DNA from 2 places in the Blautia ammoniilytica genome. Region 2 is predicted to be linked to the other one. Evidence: predicted binding sites of a transcription regulator. Region 2 holds the regulator's gene; the other holds the start of a gene.
What was found. Region 2 encodes HrcA, which represses chaperone genes, less so after heat shock. Its sites were predicted from a motif close to TGTTAGCACTCNNNNNNNNNGAGTGCTAACA; they were not measured.
Positions count from the first base shown of each region.

Region 1: the regulator HrcA is predicted to act here: its motif matches at 7,553-7,583, upstream of OCV61_RS09725 (Hsp20/alpha crystallin family protein).

Region 1 is NZ_JAOQJL010000017.1:8,390-23,865, forward strand. It holds gene OCV61_RS09680 (winged helix-turn-helix transcriptional regulator) at 1-151, opposite strand, end outside; gene OCV61_RS09685 (hypothetical protein) at 179-433, shown strand; gene OCV61_RS09690 (4Fe-4S binding protein) at 435-1,046, shown strand; gene OCV61_RS09695 (protein-ADP-ribose hydrolase) at 1,043-1,816, shown strand; gene OCV61_RS09700 (SIR2 family NAD-dependent protein deacylase) at 1,767-2,681, shown strand; gene OCV61_RS09705 (methylated-DNA--[protein]-cysteine S-methyltransferase) at 3,055-3,675, shown strand; gene OCV61_RS09710 (IS110 family RNA-guided transposase) at 3,998-5,287, shown strand; gene OCV61_RS09715 (helix-turn-helix domain-containing protein) at 5,808-6,704, shown strand; gene OCV61_RS18805 (RNA-binding domain-containing protein) at 6,930-7,013, shown strand; gene OCV61_RS09725 (Hsp20/alpha crystallin family protein) at 7,727-8,194, shown strand; gene OCV61_RS09730 (3'-5' exonuclease) at 8,443-9,402, shown strand; gene OCV61_RS09735 (D-alanyl-D-alanine carboxypeptidase family protein) at 9,376-10,620, opposite strand; gene ileS (isoleucine--tRNA ligase) at 11,100-14,261, shown strand; gene OCV61_RS09745 (glycogen/starch/alpha-glucan phosphorylase) at 14,263-15,476, shown strand, end outside.
Region 2 is NZ_JAOQJL010000009.1:62,299-77,774, reverse strand. It holds gene OCV61_RS06270 (16S rRNA (uracil(1498)-N(3))-methyltransferase) at 1-561, opposite strand, end outside; gene prmA (50S ribosomal protein L11 methyltransferase) at 564-1,517, opposite strand; gene OCV61_RS06260 (phosphatase PAP2 family protein) at 1,492-2,229, opposite strand; gene dnaJ (molecular chaperone DnaJ) at 2,343-3,518, opposite strand; gene dnaK (molecular chaperone DnaK) at 3,651-5,540, opposite strand; gene grpE (nucleotide exchange factor GrpE) at 5,557-6,213, opposite strand; gene hrcA (heat-inducible transcriptional repressor HrcA) at 6,230-7,270, opposite strand; gene OCV61_RS06235 (ComEC/Rec2 family competence protein) at 7,484-8,386, shown strand; gene OCV61_RS06230 (hypothetical protein) at 8,445-8,627, opposite strand; gene uvrB (excinuclease ABC subunit UvrB) at 8,893-10,884, shown strand; gene larC (nickel pincer cofactor biosynthesis protein LarC) at 10,919-12,238, opposite strand; gene OCV61_RS06215 (aminopeptidase P family protein) at 12,390-14,177, opposite strand; gene OCV61_RS06210 (ribulose-phosphate 3-epimerase) at 14,183-14,899, opposite strand; gene OCV61_RS06205 (amidohydrolase) at 14,929-15,476, opposite strand, start outside.

The DNA of each region.
Region 1 (15,476 bases), on a different contig from region 2:
AACTATCGGTGAGAACTTTCTGACTGATCCCTTCAAGATTTTTCTTTAATTCATTGAATCGCCAAGGGCGTTCCAGCAGATTTCGGATAATCAGCAATTTCCATTTACTGCCGATGAGCGAAACGGTGGTTGCAACTGTGGAAACTGTCATATTACCATATCTTCCAATGGAGATATTATGGCATGCAGAAGGGTGACAGACAGTAAAGTGGCCAATATTTTTGAAGATCGACTGGCAGACGTCTGGATCTGCCAGATGGAAAAATACAGAGATTACGATAAATTCGAAAAATGCAGTAAGTGTGAACTTAAGGCATGGTGCCGTGGATGTCCGGCAGTTGCCAATGGAACAAGCGGTAACTTTTATGGGGCTGATCCGCAGTGCTGGAAGACAAGAAATGAGATTACCGGAGAGATATTGGAGGAGCGATAAAATGGATTTAGTAACATGTTTGAAAAAAATGAAATTGGTGGGAGTGCTTGCATTCGCAACAGTAGACAGTGAAGGAGCACCACAGATACGGAATATCAGTGCGATTCATTACGAACCGGATGCACTTTATTTTTTCACTGCCAGAGGTAAAAATTTTTGTCAAGAATTAATGGAAGATGGCAGGGTTCAGATTCTTGCTTATACCAAATACAAAGAAATGATTCGTTTGTCAGGAAAGGCTTACGCAGTAGCGGAGAATGAACAGAAAAAATGGATGGATATCATTTTTGAAGAGCAGCCATATCTTGCTAATGTATATCCAGGGGATACAAGAGAAATCGGAATTATTTTCCGTATTGATAAGGCGGAAGTGGAGTATTTTAATCTTGGCGTAAATCCAATTTTCCGGGAGACATATATTCTGGGAAATGTTAGTATAAAAGAAAAGGGATATTACATAACGGAATCCTGTATCGGTTGCGGGACATGTATGAAACATTGTCCACAGAAATGTATTGAGAAGGGAACATCTTTTGTCATCCGGCAGGAGCACTGTCTGCACTGTGGAAACTGTTATGAAAACTGTCCGGTGAAAGCGGTGATCAGGAAATGAATCAGAATGACAGAAGAAAATATTTAATCAAAGGCTTGTTGAAAGAGCGACCAGAGTATGAGAACATGCAGATCCCATCAGATGCAGGCGAGCAGAAAATGTTACTCAGATCGCTTATGAATATAAGAATGCCGGAGGAAATTGATCCTGCATTTTTGCAGATTCAGGATGCGTATCTTTCGGAAGAAAATGAGAAGAAAGGGATTGTCACATTGGAAGATATCAGGGAGGTGCAGCCTGATCTTTATATCTGGAAGGGCGATATTACAAGGCTTGGAGTGGGAGCAATCGTAAATGCAGCCAACAGCGGCATGACAGGCTGTTATCAGCCCTGTCATAACTGTATTGATAATTGTATACATACTTATGCAGGAATTCAGCTTCGGAATTATTGCAATGATATGATGATAAAACAGGGACAGGAAGAACCAACAGGGCAGGCAAAGATTACTCCGGCGTTTAATCTGCCCTGTGATTATGTGATTCATACAGTTGGCCCGATTGTACGAGGAAAACTGACAAAGGAACATGAGCAGTTACTGATATCCTGCTATGAATCGTGTATGAGTATAGCTGATGAGAATGAAGTAAAGAGTATTGCTTTCTGTTGTATCTCAACCGGTGTATTTATGTTTCCAAATAAAAGAGCTGCCGAGCTTGCAGTACAGACGGTAAAACAATATAAAGAAAAGACAAAATCAAAGATAAAGGTGATATTTAATGTTTTTAAAGAGGAAGATGAACAACTCTACAGGCAGTTACTCGGATAAGATACTACAGATAAAAGAAAAAATTGGGGAAGCAGATGCCATTATAATTGGGGCAGGTGCAGGATTTTCCACATCAGCTGGTTTTGTGTATAACGGTGAAAGATTTGAAAAATATTTTTCGGATTTCAGAAAGAAATATGGATTTTCTGATATGTATTCGGGAGGCTTCTATCCATATAAAACATTGGAAAAGCACTGGGGATACTGGTGCAGATATATCTATATTAATCGATATATGGATGCGCCAAAACCGGTATATCAGAACTTGTATGATCTGGTGAAAGAGAAAGATTATTTTGTACTGACGACAAATGTAGATCATTGCTTTCAGAAGGCAGGATTCGCTAAAAACAGAATCTTTTATACACAGGGAGATTATGGTCTGTTTCAATGCAGTGAGCCTTGCCATAAGGAAACTTATGACAATGAAGAAACCATTAAAAAAATGGTACTGAGTCAGGGATTTCAGATAAAAGACGGGGAACTGCAAGAACCGGAAGATGGAGAAATAAAGCTTACGGTTCCGACGGGTCTGATTCCATATTGCCCGCGCTGTGGTAAGCCGATGAGTATGAATCTCAGATCGGATCAGACATTTGTTGAAGATGAAGGATGGCATCAGGCAGCAGAAAGATATGAGAGATTTATACAGGAACATAAAAAGCAGAAAATCGTGTTCCTTGAACTTGGTGTAGGATATAATACTCCTGGTATTATAAAATATCCGTTTTGGCAGATGACAAACACATTTCAATATGCATTTTATGTGTGTCTGAACCAGGGTGAAGCATATGCACCGGAAGAAATAAGGAAAAAATCTGTTTGCATGAATGAAGATATTGGAGAGATCCTGAAAGAACTGTAGACTTGTGATAAAGAGCGGCTTTGAACGGAGCGAATAGTGACACAGTACAGCCTTTCACCAGAAGTTGTGGATCTGATATCATAGACAGAATCTTGTAAGAAGAATGCCGAGGCATTCTTGAATAACCCAAAACTTATATACTTGTACTAATAAGATTTTGCGTGGATTAGGAAAAATGTCTGGTGGAAGTGCAGAAAATACGGTAATGAGTGGAAATCAGTTATTAATGCCCGTTTGATTTGTCGAAAAAATCTCGTTGCGTATTTATGGATAATGAGCTTATAATGAATGTACAGAAAAACAGCAGAAATATTTTCATAAAAATGGGAGTTGTAAGAAATTTCTAATTATGGAAATATACAGGGGAATCTTTATGATCAAACGGAAAGAAGCACTGGAGTTTGGCTTATCATTTCAGGATACATATGAGGAAAGGCCTTTCCATGACCAGACCTGGCAGCTGGTAAGAGTAAAGGAAAGTAAAAAAGCGTTTCTGTGGATTTTTGAGCGTAATGGATATGTTAATCTGAATGTAAAAACAGATCCGGAATGGCGTGATTTTTGGCGAAGTACATATGAAGCAGTAACTGCAGGATACCACCAGAATAAGGAACACTGGAATACCATTGTTCTGGATGGAACAATACCAGATAAAGATATTAAAAGGATGATATCTGAAAGCTATGACTTGGTCACGTACAGCCCAACAAAACGGATTTATGAGGCTGTTAAAAAAATTCCCAAAGGCTGTGTGGCAACCTATGGAAAAGTGGCAGAGATGGCAGGAAATCCAAGAATGTCAAGAGCTGTGGGAAATGCACTTCATAAAAATCCGGACCCGGAGCATATTCCATGCTATCGTGTAGTAAATTCCAAAGGAGAGCTAGCTGGAGCATTTGCTTTTGGCGGCGAAAACGTACAGAAAAAACTGTTGGAAGCAGATGGGATTGAAGTTATCAATGGAAAAGTAGATTTGAAAAAGTACGGATTATAGTACAGCAGCTTCTGTGTACAAAAGAATGAATTTAACCGAATCAAGTAAGTTCCCTGGGGCGGTTGCGAAAAGTAATAAGCAGTTTGTCTATGAAAAATAGGCCAGCTGCTTTTTTTAGCTTTTTTTTATGCCAAAAAGAATTGACAAAGCAGAAGAGCTACACTATAATCATTCTAAAAAGAACGATAAAGGAGCTTCTTGTATAATTCAAATATAAGGAATTCCGAGAAAGAAGGTTGAGAAAAAAATACCTCAGAGTAAAATAAGATTACTGACTTTGGACGGTTAGTAAAAAATCTTATTAAACAGTGAGGTACTTGAAATGAATTATAACACACAGAACGCAAAAATTGCATCTATTACGGAAAAGACTTTAATCGTTGGTATTGATGTGGGAAGTGAAACCCATTATGCAAGGGCTTTTAACTGGCGCAATTATGAGTACTCAAAGAAGCCGTTCGCCTTCAGCAATGATGAAGCAGGATTTTCCTCATTTAAGGATTGGATGGATGATATAGCAGAGAAACATGGGATGAAGGTTGTGATTCCAGGAATGGAACCAACAGGCCACTACTGGCTGAATCTTGGAGCGTACCTGCAGGAACAGGGAATGAAACCAGTACATGTGAATCCACATCATGTCAAGAAATCCAAAGAACTAGATGACAATAATCCGAGCAAAAATGACCGTAAAGATCCAAAGACAATTGCGGGTCTGGTAAATGAAGGAAGATTCTCTTATCCATATATTCCAACCGGGATCTATGCAGAGATCAGAAATCTGTCCAACCTTCGTATTCAGACACAGGAAGAGATTACAAGGATCAAAAACAGAATCGCCCGCTGGTTCAGCATTTATTTTCCGGAAATAAAAGACGTTTACAGGAATCCGGATGCGGTAAGCGGACTGATGGTAATCAAACAGGCACCACTGCCATGTGATATCAAAGAGCTTGGCGTGGACGGAGTGAATAAGATATGGAGAGATGCAAGGCTGAAAGGCGCTGGGATAAAGAGGGCAACGACCCTGGTAACAGCAGCGGAGCACAGCATCGGAAATACGGAAGCACCGAGAAGTGCCAGGAAAGAGATCCGAAACCTACTGAATGACTACGAAATATACAAAAACCGGATGGATGAACTTATGGAAGAGATAAAGGAAACACTTTCTGAGATTCCTTATATAGATAAGCTGATGGAGATCAATGGGATAGGGATAAAGACGGTAAGTTGCGTTATCGCAGAAGTAGGAGACATTGGACGTTTTGATAATCCGAAACAGGTGCAGAAGCTTGCCGGTTATGCCATTGTTGCAGACAGCTCCGGGAAACATAACGGGGCGAGCAGGATCAGCCACAGGGGAAGAAAGCGTTTGAGATATGCATTGTATGAAGCTGCGATATCTGTGATCGGGAAAAATAAAGAATTTAAGGAAATCCATAGTTATTACCGGACAAGGGAGAAAAATCCACTGAAAAAGATGCAGTCAGTGATAGCTGTGGCATGTAAACTGATCAGGATATTTTATACGATACTAACGAAAGGCGTGGATTATGACGGTCAGAGGATGTTAGCTGACATTGTAAGACCTGAAATGCAGTTAGCAGCATAAAGAGAAAGAAACAGTGTATCATGGCCGGTCTGAGCCTTTAAAAGGAAAAGATGAAGGGCTGAGACCAGCCATGATAGCTGGGAGCAGTAAACAACTAGAATGCAACAGGAAAACGTCCACCGAAAGGTGCTGTTGCAGGAAAAAAGTCAGTAATACAACAAACAAAGAATGAGCCAGTAGTCGGCAGGAATACACACCAGAGGGCAAGACCCTGTAGAGGAGCTAAGCTGACACCCTGGTTATGGACAGGCGGGACGAGAGAAGTTAGGACTCAGCACAGACTGATGATCCTGGTAGACATGGGAGGTTCGCTGCCGTAGATGGAGGGATACATACAAGGCCATGTAGAACGAAATAAGAAGACGTTTTACTTTGTGTACCCAAAATCCACTATTTTCGTACCAGATACAGAGAAATGTCCATTCCTATGGCTCTTTCTTCTGAGATATTTATTGATGAAACATTAGAAATTCCTTGATTTTCAAGGAAAAAAGACTTGACTATATAGGGAGGCAGAAGGATGGATCTTATCAAAATCGGAAAATATATTGCAGGCAAACGAAAGTCTTTGGGGATGACACAAAAGCAACTGGCAGAAAAATTAGGTATGAGTGATAAGTCTGTTTCTAAATGGGAGCGAGGAGTTTGCCTTCCGGATGTATCTGTTTATAAAGAACTTTGTTCAATTCTTGGTATTAGCCTCAATGAATTTCTGGCTGGAGAAGATATAGCCCAAGAGAACATGATTCAGAAGTCAGAAACAAATATTATTGAAGTAATCAGAGACAATATAAATAAACAGAAATGTCTGAAAATTATGAAATGTATATTACTAGTTATATCTATTTGTGTTGCATCAATAATCGGATTTACAATATACCATTTTAAAAAACCACAGAATTTTATTTCGCCACTTGCAGAGGATAGTATAGAAATGCAGACGGCAGAATTACTTGCTGGACCGGATGGAGCATTCGTATATAAGTTTATCACAGCGGATAAATATAAAAAACTTAGATTACATATTTATCGATACGAATCAGGGAAATTGAGTGATCAGGACAAAGTAGAAATGGGATTTGAAGATATTCGTTCGCCAAAAAGTGGTGCAATCGTAATGGTGCCTGATTTTGACAATTATGCAATTAAACTAATTATTTCAGGAGATGGTAGTAAGCTGTCAACTGAAATTCCTATTTTAGAAAATGTAGAGGATCGAGAGTACTATGGTAGATCAGCAACTGAAATAAAAAATGTCGTAGACATTAGATACAATGAGCAGCAGCCACTAATTGCTTTTGTTTATGATAACGATGAAATGAGTGTTCCAACTTTAGACGATTTTATAAATAACCAAACAGATTATCTTTCAAAAAATGATTATGTGTATTATGTGGCATTTGAGTTTTGTAAGTAATAGACATATACATACGGAGAAGTAATGACAATAATGGCTCTGACCAGGGAGATATGGAGCAATGATTATTTTGCGATGGATGAATCAATTAAAAAGCACAAAGAGAAAAATGACCTGTTTTGTTTTCTTGTTTGCTAGGAAAGAAGGATAGAGGATACATTATTTTCCGGTGAATCGAAAAATATAGAGTACAAAGTTACCTTGCCAGATAAAAGTGAAAAGTACATGAAAACAATCGTAGCTTTTGCCAATACACAGGTTGGCAGGCTGATTGTAGGAGTAGATGATAAAACACACCAGATTGGGTGAAAACAACGTCAATCCCAAAGTTATGCAGTATGTGATGGGGCGCTGGATGTCCAGTGGATATACGTTTAGCGCCGACCGTAGCGGAGCGAAGGCCATTCAGATGCACAGATCACAATGAATGTTTATAATCACATTACAGAAATGTCTCATGTGGAGAATGAGATGTCTAAAATGAACTTGCCAGAAACCGTACCTGCTGTGGTATAAACCAGAAGTCATTGTTGTAAAATGTGGTAAGAAAATCAGACGAATATATCAGCTGGGAGATGACTCCCACCTCTATAGGTGGTGAGCAACAAGCTGGTATTAGTGGTGGGAGTCAATCCCCCAGCTGATATAGCCTCCGGCAGGATTGCAGAGGTGCGCAGGAGAAGTATGTCATGCAATTGCATGACGCGCACCTCGCAGCAAGAATGCCGAGGCGTTCTTGAATTTTCCAAGATTTTGTTGTAAAAATGTGGTCAAACCAAGAAACCTCCGTGCGAAAGAGAATGTTACGCCATGCATGGCTCGTAGAGTTCACACAATCTTCACAAAATAATTAGCACTCACCTCTTGACAGTGCTAATAGCATGTGTTATATTACACATAGAACAAAGGAAGAGGATAAAAAGAGAACAAAGAAATAGGTTCTATGAGATCCAAACAGATACCCGAGTTCCAAAGAAACAGGTAAAAAACATAAATGTATAATAAAAAAGGAGAGATGACTTATGTTAATGCCTAGCGTTTTTGGAGAAAACTTATTTGATGATTTCTTTAATGAATTTCCATTCTATTATGATGATAAAGCACTGAAAGATACAGAGAAGAAGCTGTATGGCAGGAAAGCTAATCACGTAATGAAGACAGATATCAGGGAATTGTCTAATGGCTATGAATTGATGGTAGATCTGCCCGGATTTACAAAGGATGAGATCAAGGCTTCTCTGGAGAATGGATATCTGACCATCAGTGCTGAGAAAGGTCTTGATAAGGATGAACAGGAGAAGGAAACCGGACGTTACATCCGTAAGGAACGCTATGCCGGAGCCTGCAGCAGAAGCTTCTATGTGGGTGAGGATGTAGACCAGGAGGATGTAAAAGCTGAATTTAAACATGGCATCCTGAAATTGTTCGTTCCGAAGAAGGAAGCAAAACCGGAAGTAGAAGAAAAGAAACATATCGCCATTGAAGGCTGATATTTTTAATATGGGGTGTGCACCATTGGGTGCATGCCCTTTTTTTATAAAAACGCTCCGCAAGGGTGCCTTCAGTGGAGAAGATCGCTTATAATAGATGTTGTGTGAACAGTAACGATGTTGTACTGGCTGGAGGGCAAGCTTTAGGCACAGGGTTGACGGAATAGCTTTTTTGCTTTATTCTTTCCTTATTGATTTATGCGCAGAAGAGATGATAGAAACGGCAAAAGGAAAGATGGAATCATACCATGAATTATATTGTGTTTGATCTTGAATGGAATCAAAGTCCGGATGGGAAAAAATTTGAGAATGCAAGACTACCATTTGAGATTATTGAGATAGGGGCTGTAAAGCTTGATAAAGATAAAAATATCATAGACAGTTTTCAACGGTTGATCAAACCGCAGGTGTACAACTGGATCCATGACAGTATCCATGAGGTGATCCATGTAGATTATAAAGATTTGACAGATGGCCTGCCTTTTCCGCTGGCAGTGCGGGAATTTCTTCAATGGTGCGGAAAGGATTATGCCTTTTTTACCTGGGGCAATCAGGATGTTATGGAGCTGCAACGTAATATGAAATATTATAATATGCTGTCACTGATCAAAGGTCCTGTTACTTATTATGATGTACAGAAGCTATACGGGATCTGTTATGAGGAAGACGGCGAGAGACGAGCACTGGAGACCGCAGTGCAGCAGCTGAAGATCAAAAGCCAGATGGAATTTCACAGGGCTGTTGCAGATGCATATTATACAGCATATGTGCTTCAGTATATTGATGATAATTGTATCCGTCAGAATCCATCCCTGGACGTTTACCAGAATCCAAAGTCAAGAAAAGAAGAAGTTCATATGGAATATTCCATGTGGAATAAGTATGTTTCCAGAGAGTTCTTTTCCAGAGAGCGAGTGATGAAGGACAGGGAGGTTTTAAGCACCTGCTGTCCTGTGTGCCATTGTCCTGCCAGACGGAAGGTACGATGGTTCATGAATAATAATTCGAAGGTTTATTATTGCCTGGCAGTTTGCCAGGAACATGGAACCATAGAGGGAAAGATCCGTATACGGAGAACAGAAGAAGATAAATATTTTGCTGTGAAAACTCTATACCGGGTAGGTACAGAAGAGGCGGAGAAAATCCGTGAAAAACGGGATTCTCTCCGCCTGAAGCGACAGTTAAAAAGAAAGCAGGAGGTCCGATAGGACCTCTTTTTCATATTGTACACCCCATCCTACCAGCTGACCGTTATAATAATAGCTGCTGTTTAAAAGAAGAGGACCGGCAGCGTTGGAGCCTAAGCCCTGCTGCTTTTCCAGGGCAGATACATCTGTTCCCTTGGGAACGGTAACATATACAGTTCTGGTATAGGGAAACGGGCAGGTATTGCCATTATTTTGAAGAATATATTTGTCGCAGGCAAGATCCGCAGTAACTACAGGGGTCTTATCCTGTTTCAGATTGATCTTCTCAAAATTGCCAAACCCATAATCCAGCAGGGATGCTGTATCAGACCAGCCACCGTTAATGGTACCCATAACCACCACCAGAAGGGTCATATTCCCCCGTTTGGCATAAGTAACAAGCGTATTTCCTGCTGCTTCCGTGTATCCGGTCTTGCCGCCAAGAACACCTTCATAAGCATAGTCACGGCCTTCCATCATTTTGTGATGGTTCAGGAGATAACGGGTTTCCTCGAACTTGTTGGTAGGAGGAATCTCGAAGATCTTCCGTGTAACGTATTTGCGGAACAGTGGATTGTACCAGGCTGCCCGTGAGATCTTAGCCATATCATTAGCAGTGGTAACATGATTCTCATCCGGAAGACCGTTAGGATTGTTAAAGTGAGTATTAGTACAGCCAATTTCCGCTGAACGGGTATTCATAAGCTCTACAAACTTTTTCACAGAACCGGAAACAGATTCTCCGATAGCCAGGGCAATTTCATTGGCTGATTCCAACATCAGAGCCATCAATGCCTGATGGACAGTAAAGATCTCGTCAGTATCTGCGTAAATACTGGAATCGCCGGGGGAGATGCCATGTGCAGCAGCTTCTGACATCACCAGCTTGTTCTGTACACTTAAGTTCTCACAGCCAAGAAGTGCTGTCAGGATCTTGGTAATGCTGGCTGGGTACATTTTCTCGTCCGGATTTTTGGAATAAAGGATGGCACCGGTGTACACGTCCATCATCACTGCAGAACGGGCTTCCACCTGGGGACCCTGTGGCCAGCCGGGGATGGAATTGCTTTCCGGGGCAGCATAATAGGCCTCTGTGTGAGGATCCGGTGTAGGCGTGGGGGATTCAGCAGCAGATTCTCCTTCTTCGCCAAAGGCAAATGCAGGCTGTGTGACAAGCATTCCGGCAGATAAAGTGATACATAAAAGACGTTTTAATATTTTTTTTCCTGATTTAACCATAAAAATTCCTTTCATCTTAGCTTACAGGTTAGCATTTCCGAAATTTTGCTTCATTATAACACTTTTTTTCAGTAAAGAACAGGTGGAAAACTTGCCTAAAAAGTCTTGACACAGGGAATTTCATGCACTTATAATAGAAAAGCATATGGAAAAACCATGATGGAGACAGTAAGCGGTATTGAAAGCTTCAGCGAGCCGGGGAGGGTGGAAGCCTGGTGTGAGTCAGATATAGCAGAAGATCACTCCGGAGTTGCGTCCCTGAGGGTGTCTGGCAGCAGATACAGGTAGGGGATGACGGATTTCCCACGTTAACGGGAACGGGTATCGGGCATATGGCCCTGTACATTGTAACAGGTGGTATTACGAGAGCACTTCGCCTTCGTCCTTTTACGGGCGGAGGCTTTTTAAGTTGTAATAAGAGGCTTTTTTGAAGTTCCCTGTTACACATTTCTCAAGGATGAGCAAAAGGAGGAAATGCGATGTATCAGAAAGTAGATACGAACCTGAACTTTGTAGACCGGGAAAAAAAGGTTGAAAAGTTTTGGAAAGACAATGACATTTTTGAAAAAAGCATGGAAAACCGTAAAGAGGGACCAACATATACTTTTTACGACGGACCGCCAACAGCCAACGGAAAGCCTCATATCGGACATGTACTTACCAGAGTTATCAAGGATATGATTCCAAGATATCGGGCAATGAAGGGCTACATGGTTCCAAGAAAGGCAGGCTGGGATACTCATGGACTTCCGGTAGAACTGGAAGTTGAGAAGAAGCTGGGGCTTGATGGAAAGGATCAGATCGAGGAATACGGAATTGAGCCTTTTATCAAACAGTGTAAAGAAAGTGTATGGAAATATAAGGGAATGTGGGAGGATTTTTCCTCTACTGTAGGATTCTGGGCTGATATGGAGCACCCTTATGTTACCTATGAAGATAATTATATTGAGTCTGAGTGGTGGGCATTAAAGCAGATCTGGGACAAAGGCCTGTTATACAAAGGATTTAAGATCGTGCCTTACTGTCCAAGATGTGGGACACCGCTTTCCGCTCAGGAGGTTTCCCAGGGCTATAAGCTGGTAAAAGAGCGTTCTGCTATTGCAAGGTTTAAGGTAAAAGGTGAGGATGCATACTTCCTGGCATGGACCACAACTCCGTGGACTCTGCCATCCAACGTGGCTCTTTGTACAAATCCTCAGGATACTTACTGCAAAGTAAAGGCAGCAGACGGTTATACTTATTATATGGCAGAAGCACTGCTGGATACTGTTCTTGGCAAGCTTGCCACAGAAGAAGCACCTGCTTATGAGATCCTTGAGAAATTTACAGGAAAAGATCTGGAATATAAAGAGTATGAGCCGCTGTTTGACTGCACCGGTGAATACGTGAAAAAACAGGGCAAAAAAGCTCATTACGTTGTATGTGATGATTATGTATCCATGAGTGATGGTACTGGTATCGTTCATATTGCGCCTGCTTTCGGTGAAGATGACAGCCGTATTGGACGGAACTACGGGCTTCCGTTTGTACAGTTTGTAGACGGTAAAGGCGATATGACTGCAGAAACTCCCTATGCAGGAGTATTTGTTAAAGATGCAGATCCTATGGTTCTGAAAGATCTGGATAAAGAGGGCAAGCTGTTTTCAGCACCTAAGTTTGAGCATGATTATCCTCATTGCTGGCGTTGCGATACACCGCTGATCTATTACGCAAGAGAATCCTGGTTCATCAAGATGACTGCAGTAAAGGATGACCTGATCCGCAACAATAATACCATCAACTGGATTCCGGAAAGCATTGGAAAAGGTCGTTTCGGTGACTGGTTGGAGAATGTACAGGATTGGGGCATCAGCCGTAACAGATACTGGGGAACACCTTTGAATATCTGGGAATGCCAGTGCGGACATATGGAGTCTATTGGCAGCCGTCAGGAGTTATTTGAAAAGACAGGGGATGAAAGAGCTAAGACCATCGAGCTCCATCGCCCATACCTGGATGATCTGACCATGAAATGTCCGAAATGTGGCGGTACCATGCATCGTGTACCGGAGGTAATTGACTGCTGGTTTGATTCCGGAGCAATGCCGTTTGCACAGCATCATTATCCATTTGAAAATAAAGAGCTTTTTGAACAGCAGTTCCCGGCAGACTTTATTTCCGAGGCTGTTGACCAGACAAGAGGATGGTTCTATTCCTTACTTGCAGAGTCTACCCTTCTGTTCAACAAAGCACCCTACAGGAATGTAATCGTTCTTGGCCATGTGCAGGATGAAAATGGACAGAAGATGAGTAAATCCAAAGGAAATGCAGTAGATCCTTTTGATGCACTGGAAACATACGGCGCAGATGCGATCCGCTGGTATTTCTATATCAACAGTGCACCATGGCTGCCAAACCGCTTCCACGGCAAAGCAGTGCAGGAAGGTCAGCGTAAGTTCATGAGCACTCTTTGGAATACCTATGCATTCTTTGTATTGTATGCAAACATTGACGAATTTGACGCAACGAAGTATACTCTGGACTATGATAAGCTCTCTGTTATGGATAAATGGCTGCTGAGTAAGCTGAATACGGTTGTTAAGACTGTAGATCAGGATCTGGCAGACTATAAGATTCCGGAAAGTGCAAGAGCACTTCAGAACTTTGTAGATGAAATGAGTAACTGGTATGTAAGAAGAAGCCGTGAGCGTTTCTGGGCAAAAGGAATGGAGCAGGATAAGATCAATGCTTACATGACTTTATATACAGCTCTTGTGACCATTTCCAAGACAGCAGCTCCTCTGATCCCGTTTATGACAGAAGATATTTATCAGAATCTGGTAAGAAGTATTGATAAGACTGCACCTGAGAGTATCCATCTCTGCGACTTCCCTACAGTGAAGGAAGAGTGGATCAATAAGGAACTGGAAGATAACATGGAAGAAGTGCTGAAGGTGGTTGTTCTTGGCCGTGCCTGCAGAAATACTGCAAACATCAAGAACCGTCAGCCTATCGGTACCATGTATGTGAAGGCTCCAGAGAAGATGGATACATTCTTTACTGATATTATTGCAGATGAACTGAATGTAAAAGAAGTAAAATTCACAGATGATGTGGAATCCTTTATTTCCTACAGCTTTAAGCCACAGCTTCGTACGGTTGGACCGAAATACGGCAAGCTTCTGGGCGGTATCCGTAAGGCACTTGCTGAGATCAACGGAAGCAAGGCAATGAATGAACTGAAGACCAATGGTGTTCTTGTTCTGGACATCGACGGAAATAAGGTTGAACTGACAGAGGAAGATCTGCTGATCGAGACTGCCCAGACAGAGGGCTATATGACAGAGACAGACGGCGATACAGCAGTTGTACTGGATACCAATCTGACTCCGGAACTGCTGGAGGAAGGTTTTGTACGTGAGATCATCAGCAAGATCCAGACCATGCGTAAAGAAGCAGGATTTGAGGTTATGGATAAGATCCTGGTTTATGCAAAAGATAATGATAAGGTTATGGATGTGATGAAAGCGCATCAGGATGAAATCAAAGGCGAGGTTCTGGCAGATCAGATCATTCTGGGCGAAGTTCAGGGTTATACAAAAGAGTGGAATATCAATAAAGAGCAGGTAACGCTGGCAGTAGTTAAAGTACAGGAGGATTAACATGATTAACAAGCAGTTTGAGAAAGAGGCCTTCAAGAAGAGTGTACGAGATAATGTAAAATTTCTCTATCGCAAAAGGCTGGAGGAAGCTACCCAGGAGCAGCTTTTCCAGGCTGTATGCTACACTGTGAAAGATGTTATCATTGATAATTGGCTGGAGTCACAGAACGCATTTGAGGAGCAGGATCCGAAGATCGTTTATTACATGTCCATGGAGTTTTTGATGGGCCGTGCCCTGGGGAACAACCTGATTAACCTTGGCGCTTACGGGGAAGTAAAGGAAGCCCTGGAGGAGTTAGGACTTGATCTGAATGTTCTTGAGGACCAGGAGCCTGATCCGGCACTGGGCAATGGCGGTCTGGGAAGACTTGCAGCATGTTTCCTGGATTCTCTGGCAACTCTTGGTTATTGTGCTTATGGATGCGGTATCCGTTATCGTTATGGTATGTTCAAGCAGGAGATCAGGGACGGTTATCAGGTAGAGGTACCGGATAACTGGCTTGTAAATGGTTATCCATTCGAGCTTCGCCGTCCGGAGTATGCAAAGGAAGTGCATTTTGGCGGTTATGTACGTGTAGAATATGATCCTGCAACAGGACAGAATAAATTTATCCATGAAGGCTATCAGGCAGTCAAGGCGATTCCTTATGATATGCCTATCGTGGGATACAAGAATGATCTGGTGAATACCCTTCGTATCTGGGATGCAGCTGCGATTGAGGAATTTGGGTTTGATTCTTTTGACAAGGGTGATTATAAGAAAGCAGTAGAGCAGGAGAACCTGGCAAAGGATATTGTAAATGTACTTTATCCCAATGATAACAAAATGTCAGGAAAAGAGCTTCGTCTGAAACAGCAGTACTTCTTTGTTTCTGCAAGTATTCAGGAAGCAATCTCAAAATATAAAAAGAAACATAATGACATTCGGAAGCTGCATGAAAAGGTTGTATTCCAGATGAATGATACACATCCTACCATGGCAGTTGCCGAGCTGATGCGTATCCTCATTGACCAGGAAGGCCTTGGCTGGGATGAAGCATGGGCAGTAACCACCAAATGTGTTGCTTATACCAACCATACCATTATGTCTGAGGCTTTGGAGAAATGGCCTATCGAGCTGTTCTCAAGACTGCTTCCACGTGTATATCAGATGATCGAGGAGATCAACCGTCGTTTTATCATTGAGATTCAGAACAGATATCCGGGCAACTATGA
Region 2 (15,476 bases):
AGACAGAATCTGTCGTGTTTCTTCCATTCCCTTAGCATTCTCATACGGAATAAGACAAAGATCCATCTGCCCGGCAAAATCCAAAGCTTCTTTGAAGGACATTACCGGCTCTACCTTTGGAACGATCATCCTTCTCGACTGCTTTGCACCACCTTCTGCGATCTGCTGCCATCTTTGCTGTTTCTTCTGGGCTTTCTTGGCATCAAGCCGTACCACACACCGTTTCATCTCTACCGGGATAATGGAATAAGCCCCAAGCTCCACTGCTTTCTGCACGATCAGATCCATCTTATCTCCTTTGGGAATCCCCTGGAAAAGATACAGCCGGGTTGGAAGTTCATAATCCGGCCTGGAAATATAATAAATCTTAAGTTCTATCTGTTCCGGTGAAAGGGATTGGATGCTGCAATAATATTCCTTTTCGCCCCCTGCACTGATCCAAAGTTCTTCACCTTCCCGCATACGGAGAACATTCCGGATATGGTTCACATCATCCCCACAGATCAGGATCTGTCCTGCAGCTTCATCTACCTGTCCAGGCTCTACAAAAAATCTCTGCATGCTTATTCCTTTCTTGCTGTCACACATACCCACTCACCCTGATGGGTGATCTCTTCCACCAAAAGACCGGCAGCTTTCACAGCCTGTACCACCGTGTCCTCTTTCACATCCAGAATCCCTGATGTTACATAATAAGCGCCCTTTTTCATATGGCTTACCACTTCTGGTGTCAGAGCAACCAATACATCTGCCAGGATATTGGCTGTTACAAGATCATACTTCTCGTAGCCTGCCTGATCCTGGATCTTCTTATCATCAATAATATTACCGATCATCATATCAAAGGCATCATCCGGGATCCCATTGGCTTCTTTATTCTCTGCGACTGCAGGAACTGCACAGGGATCCAGATCCGTGCCAACTACATGGGCTGCTCCCAGCTTCAATCCTACAATGCCAAGAATACCGCTTCCTGTTCCTACATCCAACATCTGTGTATCTTTATGGACCAGCTTTTTCAGCTGACGGATCACCAGCTGGGTCGTCTCATGCATACCAGTGCCAAAAGCAGTGCCCGGATCGATATGAAGGATCATTTTCCCTTTATCCTCTTCTTTAACCTCTTCCCAGGAAGGTACGATCAGAATATCATCTACATAAAACTGATGGAAGTATTCTTTCCAGTTATTGATCCAGTCCTTATCCTCTGTCTGGGACTGTTCAATACTGCCCTCTCCAATATCCATATAAGAGCTGACCTCATCCAGTACCTGGCGTACATTTTGCAGTACTTCTTCTGTATCCTTATCTTCTTCAAGATAAAAATTCAGGTATGCGATCCCGTCATCCTCTGGACAATCAGGCATAATATCTACAAACATCTGTGCTTTATCTTCATCTGTAAGAGGCTGCTTGTCCTGGATCTCCACACCCTGGATTCCCACATCCGCAAGAGCTGAAATGATCACATCCTCTGCCTCTGTTTTTGTCTTAATGGTAAAACGATTCCACTTCATCTAAATTTCCTTCTCCTTTCCAAATCTTGTGATTTAACACCTCAAAAAATCCCATCAGCTTCTGGTAACGCTGCTTTTTACCGTAAAATCTCCAGAATATTTCCACAAGTGCCACTCCTGCCACAGCATCCACAATATAATGCTGCTTCAATACCTGGGTGGAAACAATGATCAGTGATGCAAATACAAAGGAAAATCTCTGATACCACACAGGAATCTCCCTGGCTCCCTTAAGTCCACGATAACACATCCAGCTTACATAACAATGGATGGAAGGAAAAAGATTAGATGGATGCACACCTCCATCCATAGCATACACAATACCCAGGATCTTTTCAGAAATAGTGCCATCTGTCAGCTCCGGCCGGATATTGGTGGTAGGGATTACAAGGAATAAAATAAAGCATGTCAGATGAATGGTCAGGTCTGTAGCCACAAATCTGTAAAATGTTTTTTTACCCCTTCTTGCAGACAGAAGATATCCAATTGCCCAGAAAGGAAATGCCAGGATATAAAACCACACAAAAAATGGAACCAGAGGCACAGCCCGGTCAAATCCCATGGTAAAGTCGAAATGATGCCTGTTTGCAGTAAGAAGATCACTTCCCCAGTAGATCAGACAATTAGCTGCCAGGATAGTCAAAAGCGGGAGAACCGCCCATCTGGGTACATATTTATCAAGAAATTGTTTCCATTTTGCTTTTTCTTTCAAAGCCGACGACTCCTTTTCTATATTAGGTCTAACCCTTAATATACAATAAGACACAAAAAAAGAAAAGAGGTGAATCCCTCTTTTCTCGTATTTCTCACCATCAAACCTTTGTTTTACTCTTCAAAAGTCTCTTTTAATTTGTCCATGAAGCTTTTTTTCTTCTTTTCTGATCCATCCCCTTTGGATTCAGCAGGACGGTTGCCGCAAGCTTCATCAAATCTGCGAAGGGCTTCCTTGGCCTCTTCATTCAGGCCTGTAGGAACCTGAACCACCAGGGTAACATAATGATCACCACGTATGTTCTTATTCCGCAGGGAAGGAACTCCTTTGCCTTTCAGGCGGATCCTAGTGTCTGTCTGTGTGCCGGGCTTCACTGTATATACCACATCTCCGTCCACAGTGCTGATCTTCACATCTCCGCCCAATGCTGCCTGAGCATAAGTAATAGGAGCTGTAGAAAAAATATTCATATCCTGTCTCTGGAAAATAGGATGACGAGCCACGTTCACTTCAACAAGAAGATCTCCTCTTGGTCCTCCGTTTACTCCTGGCTCACCCTTTTCACGGATGCGGATGCTCTGTCCATTGTCAATACCTGCCGGTACGGACACCTGGATCTTCTTCCTGCTGGAAGTATAACCGGTTCCCCGACAAGCGGAACACTTTTCTTTGATGATCTTTCCAGTTCCATGGCAGTCCGGACAGGTCTGTACATTACGCACCATGCCAAACATGGACTGCTGGGTATAGACGATCTGACCTTCCCCGTTACATCTTGGACAGGTAACCGGAGATGTACCCGGTTTGGCTCCTGTGCCGTGGCAGGTAGTGCATTCATCTTTTAATGTGATCTCCAGCTCCTTATCACATCCGAAAACAGCTTCCTCAAATGTAATATTGACTCTTGCACGGAGATTGGCTCCCTTTGTAGGCCCGTTATTCGGTCTTCTCCTGCTTCCGCCTCCAAACAGATCGCCAAATATGTCCCCGAAAATATCTCCCATGTCTGAACCTGAAAAATCAAATCCACCAAAACCACCAGCACCACCGCCGCCGCCATTTTCAAAGGCTGCATGCCCGAACTGATCATACTGTTTTCTTTTCGCAGGATCACTTAGCACGCTGTAGGCTTCTGTGGCTTCTTTAAATTTTGCTTCAGCTTCTTTGTCTCCCGGGTTTACATCCGGATGATACTTCTTGGCTAACTGTCGATATGCTTTTTTCAGTGTTGCATCATCCGCATTCCTGTCAACACCAAGAACCTCGTAGTAATCTCTTTTATCAGCCATAGTCTCTTTTCCCTAATATAATTATTTAGAACCTTAACATCGGCTGCCACTTCTATTTCAAAGCAGCAGCCGTCATAACAGTCACTTTATTTATGCTGCCGTCTGTGCTATTAAAAACAGACAGCTGCTATTTTACACCTCTTTGTAGTCAGCGTCAACTACATCATCACCATATCCGGCTTCATTGCTGCCTGTAGCTCCGCCCTGGGATGCGCCTCCCATATCCGGGCCTGCTCCTGCAGCTCCACCCTGTGGATTCTGTGCCTCATACATCTTTGCAAAAAGCTTCTGAGCACTTTCCATCATCTTCTCCTGTGCAGCTTTGATATCAGCTACCTGAGAATCTGTAACTTCATCAGGATTTGTGCATTTTGCAAGGATATCTTTCAGGGCATTCAGATCAGACTCGACTGCTGCCTTATCATTGGCATCGATCTTATCTCCTGCTTCTTTCAGGGCATTCTCAACCTGGAATACCATGGAATCTGCATTGTTCTTTGTATCGATTGCTTCTTTACGTTTCTTATCCTGTGCCTCAAACTCAGCAGCTTCTTTTACTGCCTTGTCGATATCGGACTCAGACATATTAGATCCTGCTGTAATGGTAATGTGCTGCTCTTTGCCTGTACCAAGATCTTTTGCAGATACATTTACGATACCATTGGCATCAATATCAAATGTAACCTCGATCTGCGGAACACCACGACGTGCTGGCGGAATACCATCCAGACGGAACTGTCCAAGGGATTTGTTGTCTTTTGCGAACTGACGCTCACCCTGTACTACGTTAATGTCTACAGCAGTCTGATTATCTGCTGCTGTAGAGAAGATCTGGCTCTTCTTTGTAGGAATGGTTGTATTTCTCTCGATCAGTCTTGTAGCGATACCACCCATTGTCTCGATAGAAAGTGACAGCGGAGTAACATCCAGAAGAAGGATATCACCTGCGCCAGCCTCTCCTGCAAGCTTACCACCCTGTACGGAAGCACCAAGTGCAACACACTCATCCGGGTTAAGAGATTTGCTTGGCTCCTTGCCAGTCAGCTGACGAACCTTATCCTGAACAGCAGGGATACGTGTAGATCCACCAACCAGAAGTACCTGACCAAGCTCAGATGCTGTAAGACCTGCATCTGAAAGTGCACGGCGAACCGGCTCAGCAGTCTTCTCAACCAGATCATGTGTCAGTTCATCGAATTTAGCTCTTGTAAGGTTCATGTCGAAATGCTTCGGACCTTCTGCTGTAGCTGTAATGAACGGCAGGTTGATATTGGTTGTTGTTGCAGAAGAAAGCTCTTTCTTTGCTTTCTCAGCTGCTTCTTTCAGTCTCTGAAGTGCCATTTTATCGTTGCTTAAATCAACACCCTCGTTCTTCTTGAACTCGGAAAGCATATAATCTGTGATTCTCTGGTCGAAGTCATCACCACCAAGACGGTTATTACCTGCTGTGGAAAGAACCTCGATAACACCATCGCCGATCTCAATGATAGAAACATCAAATGTACCACCGCCAAGGTCATATACCATGATCTTCTGCTCTTTTTCATTATCAAGACCATAAGCAAGAGCTGCTGCTGTAGGCTCGTTGATAATACGTTTTACATCAAGACCTGCGATCTTACCTGCATCCTTGGTAGCCTGACGCTGTGCATCATTGAAATATGCTGGAACTGTGATCACAGCCTCTGTTACAGGCTCACCTAAGTATCCTTCTGCATCTTTTTTCAGCTTCTGAAGGATCATAGCGGAAATCTCTTGTGGAGAATATTTCTTGCCATCAATATTTACACGATAATCTGTACCCATCTCTCTCTTGATAGAGGAGATTGTCTTCTCTGCATTTGTTACAGCCTGACGTTTTGCAGGCTCACCTACCAGACGCTCACCTGTCTTTGTAAATGCAACAACAGACGGTGTTGTTCTGGATCCTTCTGTATTTGCAATAACGGTAGGTTTTCCACCTTCCATAACTGCTACACAACTGTTTGTAGTACCTAAATCAATACCAATAATCTTACTCATGATAATTCCCTCCTGATTAATTTGCAACTTTAACCATACTGTGTCTTACAACAAAATCTTTATAGGTATATCCCTTCTGGAATACTTCTACTACTTCATTAGCACCTGCATTTTCATCCTCTACATGCATCACTGCATTATGGAGGTTCGGATCAAACTCTTTGCCTTTGGCCTCGATCTCCTTAACACCCATCTCATCAAGAGCGGTCATCAACTGTTTGTAGATCATCTTCATGCCATCTGCAAAGGCATCTCCCTCTGGAGCCTGTGCAAGTCCTCTTTCAAAATTATCCACAACAGGCAGGATCTTTTCAACAATATCTCTTGCTCCGATCACATACATGCTGGCCTTTTCTTTTTCCGTTCTTTTACGGAAATTATCAAACTCAGCCATGTTTCTCTTTAAACGATCGGTAAGCTCTTCCACCTGCTGTTCAAATTTATCTTTTTTCTTTTTTCCGAAGAAAGAAGTCTTTGTCTTTTCTTCCGGTTTGGCATCTTTTGTTTCTGGCTCTTCTGATGCTTCAGCCTCTGGAACTTCTTTTTCCTCTTCTTTGGAAGATTCTTTCTCTGTATCCTCAGCCTCAGCTGCTGTCTCTTCTTCGCTGCCGTCAGTCACCGGAATCTCAACTGTTTCTTCTGTAGCTTCGGTTTCTTTCTTTATATCTGACACGCTGTCAACCGCCTTTCTATGTTTTCTTATTTACTGCTTCATCAAGATGAACCTTAAGCTTCTTCAAGCTGTCCACAACATTCTCATAATCCATACGCTTAGGTCCGATGATACCGATGGTTCCATGCATCCCATTGCCCAACTCATAAGAGGCAGTCACAACACTGCAATCCTTCATGGTCTGAATGGGAACCTCATCACCGATGTACACCTGAACACCTGTGCTTTCCTGATCACCCATGCTCTCACGAACCATATCTGCCAATTCCTTCTTATCCTCGAAAGTGGAGATCAGCTCGCTTGCTCTGGACTTGTCAGCCAGCTCCGGATATTTAAAAATATTGGTGGTTCCTGATGTATATACTTCCAAATCTTCCTCATCCACCTGAATGGTGGCTGCCACTGCGTCTAACACGGTAGCTACCACACCGCTGTGGGTTCCTGCCTGCTCCTTCAGTCTGGCGATCATACCAAGATTGATATCCTGGATAGGAACTCCGTTCAGGTTGGTATTCAGAAGAAGGTTTAATTTCAGAATAGTCTGGTCATCCATCTCTTCGTCCAGATCAATGATCTGATTGCGGATCACATTGCCTTCACAAACAACAACTGCGATCAGCTGGTGCTCACTGACTCGGGAAAGCTGAATGAATTTCAATCGGCTTCCGCTGTACTGTGGAACCGTGATCATAGTGGCATAATTAGTATTGGCTGCCAAAACCTTGGCAACCTTCTTTAATACTTTATCCATCTTATCCGTGTTCTCTATCATCATCTCACGGATCTCTGCGATCTCTGATTCCTTTTCCCTGGTCAGTTCATCTACATAGAGACGATAGCCTTTGTCAGATGGAATCCTTCCTGCAGATGTATGAGGCTGTACGATATATCCCATATCGGTCAGGTCTGACATCTCATTCCGGATGGTTGCTGAACTTACATTCAGATCTGGATATTTGGAAATTGTCCTGGAACCTACCGGCTCACCTGTTTCCATGTATGTTTTGATGATTGCTTTCAGTATTTTCTTTTTGCGCTCATCTAATACGTCATCCATGAATGTTTGCTCCTTTCTCCATCTGTTTCTGTTAGCACTCAACATAATGGAGTGCTAACATCTATGGTCTTAAGATACACCTGTTGTAAAAGTTTGTCAATATTTTTTACAAAATATTTGTGTGAAAATTTGGTGATGATTTTTCCTGATTGAGAAATGATTGTAAACGGCTTATAATATAGTTACTCAATATAAAAAAAGGAAAACACTACAATGGATTATAAAAAACATCTGACCTATTTTACAGGACTGGCTATCGGGCTTCTGACTCTTTTACTGGCTTTATTTCTTTCTCCTGCTGTTCCATGCTCAGCCGGCACTGCTTCTGTCACTTGGCGCGTTACCCAGTACGGCGATGACCATGCCGGAAAGCAGTCCATGTTCTATACCATCAAGGGCAGTAACGGCAAACTGATCGTAGTAGATGGTGGCTGGACAGATCAGGAGGCCTTTGTCCGTAAGACCATCCAAAGTCTGGGCAGCAAAGTTGATCTGTGGATCATCACTCACCCGCATCCGGATCATGCCGGTGCTTTTATCAAAATCTTTTCTTCTCCAGGAGATATCCAGATTCGAAAAGTGATCGCTCCTAAGATCAATGACAGTCGCTACCGTAAATTTAAACACAGCTGGGATGAATATCCTGTGTTTCAGCAGTTTATGAAATTAATGTGCGGCACCTCCAAAATCCACTGGAAAGGAGCAGGTGACAGCTTCCGTTTTTCCGGACTGAAATTTCAGTTTTTCAACGGTTACAGCAACACCCTTACCAATACCACCAAAGACATCTGCAATGGTTCCTCCCTGGTATTTAAAGTATCCGGCAGGAAAACCAGCATGCTGTTCACAGGAGATATTCTCACAAAGGTAGGCAGACGGCTGATCAGTACATATAAGAAGCAACTAAAATCCACCTTTCTGCAGGCGCCGCACCACGGCAATAATACAGGTCGTTATTCCTTCTATAAATATATCGGTGCTGATATCACTTTTGTGGATGCCCCTGCTTTTCTCCGGACTTATCCTGCAGTAGCCCGGAATCTTCAAAATATAAAAGCACTTGGCGGACAGGTATATACCTACAACAGTTCCAGGCGAAGCGTTATCATTCACTGAAAATTGCAGGAAGATTTGGGATTTCCTGTAAGATCACAAAATGACCGGTCAGATGTGTTTACACCTGCCGGTCATTTTCATAAGTTTTTTTATAAGATTTTCCACTTCTTTCAGATTCAGGGAGATTAAATCCCCTGGAATGGTATTCCCTGCTGTACCGCTGACATTTCCAAAACGCAGCTGCCTTCCTCACATAAAAGCCCATATAGCACACCGGATAGCTTAATTCCATAAATCTCAAGAGATTCATCCCTCCTTACATAGGTTTATTATCTATTTTATCTGTGGTTTTCCTTTCGACAAACGCAGTCTCTTTTGAATTTCTTTCACTCTGGTTACTTGTGATTGAAATACTGATGAAGATTGCAACCTACTCTGTAGTTGCAGTAGAAATAATCAGTATTATCCCTATACTTTCAAAAGTATTTCTGCTATAATCGGGAAACAGAGTACAGCGCAGACGGTAACGTCCACCCATAAATAGATTCTGACAAAGAGGTGTTTCCATGGATCATTTCAAATTACATTCCGAATACAAACCTACCGGCGATCAGCCGCAGGCCATTGAGGAACTGGTCAAGGGCTTCAAAGAAGGTAACCAGTTTGAAACCCTGCTGGGTGTTACCGGCTCAGGTAAGACCTTTACCATGGCCAATGTGATCACACAGCTGAATAAGCCTACCCTTGTCCTTGCCCACAATAAAACACTGGCAGCACAGCTGTATGGTGAGTTTAAGGAGTTCTTCCCTGAGAACGCAGTGGAATATTTTGTTTCCTATTATGACTATTATCAGCCGGAAGCTTATGTTCCCTCCTCTGATACGTATATTGCCAAGGATTCAGCCATCAATGATGAGATCGATAAGCTTCGTCTTTCCGCTACTGCTGCCATGTCCGAAAGGCGTGATGTGATCATTGTATCTTCTGTTTCCTGCATTTACGGTCTGGGTTCTCCTCAGGAATTCCAGGACATGATGATCTCTCTTCGGCCTGGCATGACCAAAGACCGGGATGAAGTGATCCGGGAACTGATCGATATCCAGTACACCAGGAATGAAATGGATTTTCACCGCAGTACCTTCCGGGTACGTGGAGATACTCTGGAGATCTTCCCTGCCAACTACTCTGACAGTGCGATCCGTGTAGAGTTTTTCGGCGATGAGATCGACCGGATCACAGAGATTGATGTGCTTACCGGTGAGATCAAATGTGAGGTTTCCCATGCAGGGATTTTTCCGGCTTCTCATTATGTAGTACCAATGGAACAAATCCAGCGTGCAGCCAAGGCAATCGAAGAAGAACTGGAAGAACGTGTTACTTACTTTAAAAGCGAAGACAAGCTTCTGGAAGCCCAGCGTATTTCCGAACGAACCAATTTTGATATCGAAATGATGAAAGAAACCGGCTTCTGCTCTGGCATTGAGAATTATTCCAGGCACCTGGCAGGTCTTGCTCCTGGTCAGCCCCCTTACACCCTTCTGGATTATTTCGGAGATGATTTTCTTCTGATCATAGATGAGTCCCATAAAACGGTGCCTCAGATCGGTGCCATGTATGCCGGTGATCAAAACCGTAAGCAGACCCTGGTGGATTACGGTTTCCGTCTTCCCTCTGCAAAGGACAACCGACCTTTAAGCTTTGATGAATTTGAGCAGAAGTTAGATCAGGTTCTGTTTGTATCTGCTACTCCTGGTGAATACGAAGCAGATCATGAACTTCTTCGTGCAGAACAGCTCATCCGTCCTACCGGCCTTCTGGATCCGGAAGTAGAGGTACGTCCTGTAGAAGGCCAGATCGATGACCTGATCGGAGAAGTGAATAAAGAGGTAGAAAAGAAGCATAAGATCCTGATCACAACCCTGACCAAACGGATGGCAGAGGATCTTACCCAATATATGAAGGATGTGGGGATCCGTGTACGTTACCTTCACTCGGATATTGATACACTGGAGCGTGCACAGATCATCCGGGATATGCGTCTTGATATATTCGATGTACTGATAGGTATCAACCTGCTTCGAGAAGGCCTTGACATCCCGGAGATCACTCTTGTAGCAATCCTGGATGCAGACAAGGAAGGCTTCCTCCGTTCGGAAACCTCCCTGATACAGACCATTGGCCGTGCTGCACGTAACAGTGAAGGCCATGTGATCATGTATGCAGATACCATGACCGATTCCATGCGTCAGGCCATTGATGAGACCAGACGGCGCCGTCAGTTACAGGATGCCTATAATCAGGAACATGGTATTAAGCCAACCACTATCAAAAAAGCCGTCCGTGATCTGATCGCAGTATCCAAGGCAGTAGCAGAAACAGAAGTGAAGCTTGCCAAGGATCCTGAATCAATGAACAAAAAAGAGCTTACCAAACTGATCTCCCAGGTAGAAAAACAGATGCGTGCTGCTGCAGCTGATCTTAACTTTGAACAGGCCGCACAGCTACGCGATAAGATGATCGAATTGAAAAAAAGCCTTGCCGAGCTTGAAGGGAATTAACAGCATTCCCGGCCCGGCAGGGCTCTTTTTTCTGTTACATTGTCTTTTCAGCTTCTAATTTAATCTCATGATAAAGTTCTGAAAAGCTCTTTTTATTTTTACGTGCCAGTTCTGCCACGCTATCACTTTCCGGATAGCAATAGCATTCTCCTTCCCAGGTGCAGGATTTCACTTTTGCTATCCCATAAACCGTACTCACATTCTTAATCTCCCGAATCATTTTAGAGCGGTTTACCAGGTAATATCTGATCCCTATAGCTGTGGTATGGACAAAGACCAGTTTTTCCATACTTTTCCGATCTTGTATTTTGCAAAGGATACTCAGCTTGTAGGCGGGACGATTCTTCTTCATATAAATTGGCTGATACCAGACATCCAGTGCTCCTGCCTGCAACAGCTCTTCCATAACAAAACCAAGTGTTTCTCCTGTACAGTCGTCCAGATTACTTTCCAGTACCATCACCTGATCTCTTTCTTTATCATCCGGGGCTTCTCTGGTTTCGCCAGTTTCTCCCAGACTCTCCGGATTCTTATTCTCCTCAGGTACTTGGATCCACATGGCACGAAGAATCCCTGCAATCCCGTAATCTCGCTTACCACCGCCCATACCCATTCTTTTGATGATAAACTGCTCCGGCAAAGTATCCCTGGTTCTAATCGCCGCTGCAATCGCCGCACCGGTAGGCGTTACCAGTTCTCCCTGCACATGAGTAATATGAAGTGGCAGCTGATATGCCTGAGCAATAGCTGATGTTGCAGGAACAGGAATGGGAAGAAGGCCATGCTGGCAGCGGATCTGTCCCTGTCCTTCATTTACAATCGGAATAACCACTTCCCGTACCTGAAGATCATCCAGACATATCGCAGCTGCTGCAATATCAATAATAGAATCCACTGCACCCACTTCATGAAAATGTACCTGATCCACCGGCTTTCCATGCACACTTCCTTCTGCCTCTGCCAGGATCCTGAAAATCTTAAGCGCCAGTTCCAGTGCATAAGGAGTCATATTTCCAGCCTGAAGAATCCGGGTGATCTCCTGAAGATTTCGTCCATGATGTCCGTTTTTATGGACACTGTCATGATGAACATGCTCTTCATGGCTGTGTCCGTGAAGATACTCCATATCGTGGTCATAATTATCATGCTCAAGGATCACATTAAAATCGCAAACCCTTAAACCGGATTTGGTCACATTTGAAATCTCTGCTTTCCAGCCGTCCAAAGGCAGGCTTTCCAGAGTTTTTACCAGATGCTCCGGATCAGCCCCAAGATCCAGAAGAGCTGCTACTGTCATATCTCCGCTGATTCCACTGGAACAATCCAGATAAATCATTTTTTCCTGTTTCTGCATATATAAATACTCCCTGTTTTCTCTTCGTTCGTAACTGTTATGTGTTTTTCATCGTTTTTTATCCACACCGCCTTATTATAAAGCAAAAACCTGCTTCTCTCAACCAAAAAAAGAAAAGCCGTTGCTTTATAACAACAGCTTTTCCATACTTTTAGTCCCTGATGGGACTTGTTACGTTTTTAAGCCATTCCCGCTCTTCTTCCGGCAAAAAGGCTTTAATCTTCTCATATACCATTTCGTGATACTGATCCAGCCATTTCTTTTCTTCACAATCCAGGTATTCCATTTTCACAGCGGAAAGATCAATCGGACAAAGAGTCAGTGTTTCAAAATGCAAAAGTCCATCCTGGGAATCCTTCACACACAAAATCAGATTCTCTATACGTATCCCATGGCTTCCTTCTACGTAAACTCCTGGCTCATCAGAAGTGATCATCCCCTCCTGAAAAACTGTTTTCAGATGATCTGGCAATCTCCAGTGAATAAAATTAGGCGGCTCATGTACATTCAGAAGTGCGCCTACTCCATGTCCGGTACCATGATTAAAGTCCAGTCCATGCTCAAGCAGCGGCCCTCTTGCCAGATAATCCAACATCTGCCCATTTGTACCCTGATGGAATCTGGCCTTTGCCAGATCGATCATACCCTTTAATACCAGCGTATAATGAAACTTCTGTTCCTCCGTTACGGTTCCCATTACAACCGTTCTTGTAATATCTGTTGTACCAGCTCTGTACTGCCCGCCTGCGTCTACAAGATAAAAGCCTTCTTTTTTGATTTCTGTATCTGTTTCTCTTGTGGAAATATAATGGCACATAGCTGCATTTTTGCCATAAGCAGAAATCGTTTCAAAGCTGGGCTCCAGATAACCCTTCTGCCCTCTTCTAAGCGTTTCCAGATGATCCGCAGCCTCCATCTCCGTTACATGTACTGTTTCCGGAATGTGCTTCAACCAGTACATATATCTGGTCATTGCCACCCCATCCCGCAGATGAGCACTTCGTACCTGTTTTATCTCCTGCAGATTCTTCACAGCCTTCATGAGAACCGAAGGATCCGTTGTTTCTTTTTTGGTCACATGTTCCGGCAGGCAATGATACAGTTCATCACTTACCTTTTCCGGATCCATTAATAGCGTACATTCCGGAAGCTTCTCTAAGACCTGAACGATATCACCATAGTCCCTTACAAAGATTCTGTCTTTTTCCAGTACATCTCTTTGTGCCTCATTAAGTACCCCACTTTGTGCAAATAAAACTGCACCGTCCAGGGTAATAATGGTATAGGCCTGAATTACCGGGCTGCAGGCTATATCCATTCCACGAAGATTATAAATCCATGCAATATCATCCAGCGAAGTAACCAGATGTACATCCGCTCCCTGTTTCACCATTTCTTCCCTGACACGTTCCAGCTTATCTGCCCTGCTTTCTCCTGCCTCATCCATTGTAAGGAACCAGGCCGGTGTTTTTTCCATTGCCGGCCGATTCTCCCACGCTTCATCTACAATATCTCTGGAGCTGCTGATATTGATCTTATTTTCTTTTAAAACAGATCGGAGTTTTTTCCCTTCTGATGCGCTGAGCACCCTGCCGTCAAATCCGGCAGTTTCTCCGGATTTTAATTCCTGTGCCAAAAACTCCTCTAAAGTCGGCACATTCGGCTGTCCGCTTTTAAACAAATGAACCTCCGTACCTGCCAGCTGATTTTCAGCCTGTACAAAGTATCGTCCATCCACCCATAGCCATGCTCCCTTTTGTGTTACTGCCACAGTGCCAACGCTTCCTGTAAAACCGGTAAGGTATTTTCTGACTTTGAAATGTTCTCCAATATATTCAGAACCATGAAAATCATTGGTAGGTGCGATCCATGCATCTATCCCATATTTTTTCATTACATTCCTGAAATTTTCCAGCCGTTCCCTGATCACCTCTGACATTTTTCTTACTCTAATCCGTACTTTGCAGCAGCCTCATCAATGGCTTTTCTGCACTTCTGGACTCCGGCCTTGATTCCATCCGGATCCTTAAAGATTGCAGAAGAAAGGATGATCACATCTGGATTGCATGCGATCAGCGGATCCATATTATCATGACGAAGGCCGCCATCAATAGCAAGCTCACAGCGTGGATTCTTCTCATCGATCAGCTTTCTTGCTCTCTGAACCAGATCTACTGCAGATTTTCTCCAGCCCCAGTTATCCTGTCCATCTGTCTCATCTACACCATGGGTTACGATCTGAAGACGGTCAATATCATTAATAGACTCATCAACAAAGCAAAGAGGTGTATAGCATCCTACGGTAAGACCGATCTTCATGCCAAACTCACGGCAATAATTGATCAGGTAAGCAAGAGGTGCTCCAATAAAGTGTTCAGCCGGTACGATCAGCATCGTGCAGCCAGCTTTTGCCAGCTTTTCAACAAACAGACGGTCACACTCGATGGTATAGATATGACATTCAATATGCTTATCTGTTACTTCACGAAGTCCGGAAATGATCTGTGGGCCTCCCATAAGCTGCATATTTTTCAGGTCATACATATCTGCTGCATCTGAATGGATATAATCAACTCCGCCGTCAATAGCCTCCAGAACCCTGTCTGCGATCCTTGCGTAACTTACATGTGCCAGTCCTGCTGCGATTTTAATGTGTTTCATAATGATTTCCTCCTTCTTATCCTAAATAATTATTTTTCATATACAACCCTGCCATCGATCAATGTGCAGATACATGCTGCATCAAGATTCTTTACAGGATTCTTATCAAACACTGCAATATCTCCGTCTTTGCCTGGTTCAATGGATCCTATTCTGTCCTCCAGGCCAATAGCCTGTGCTGCGTGAAGGGTGACTGCCTTTAAAGCCCCTTCCTCACTCATGCCTTTTCTGTGGCAGATTCCAGCACATACGATCAGATTCTCCTCATGCATTCCCGGAAGGTCTGTCATGATAGCCACTTTTACTCCGGCCCTCTCCAGGATCCCTGCTGAAGATTCATCCTGATGGATCACTTCGTTTTTATGAGGAAAACCGGTAAATGGTCCAAGAATGGCGATCCTGTTCTTGGCTGCAAACTCTTCTGGGATCAAATGCCCCTCTGAACAGTGCTCAATGGTCATCTTAAGGCCAAACTCTTCCGCAATACGGATGGCAGTCATAATATCATCTGCCCTGTGTGCGTGGGCCTTTACCAGAAGTTCTCCCTTTATCACAGGAACAAGGGCTTCCAGCTTCA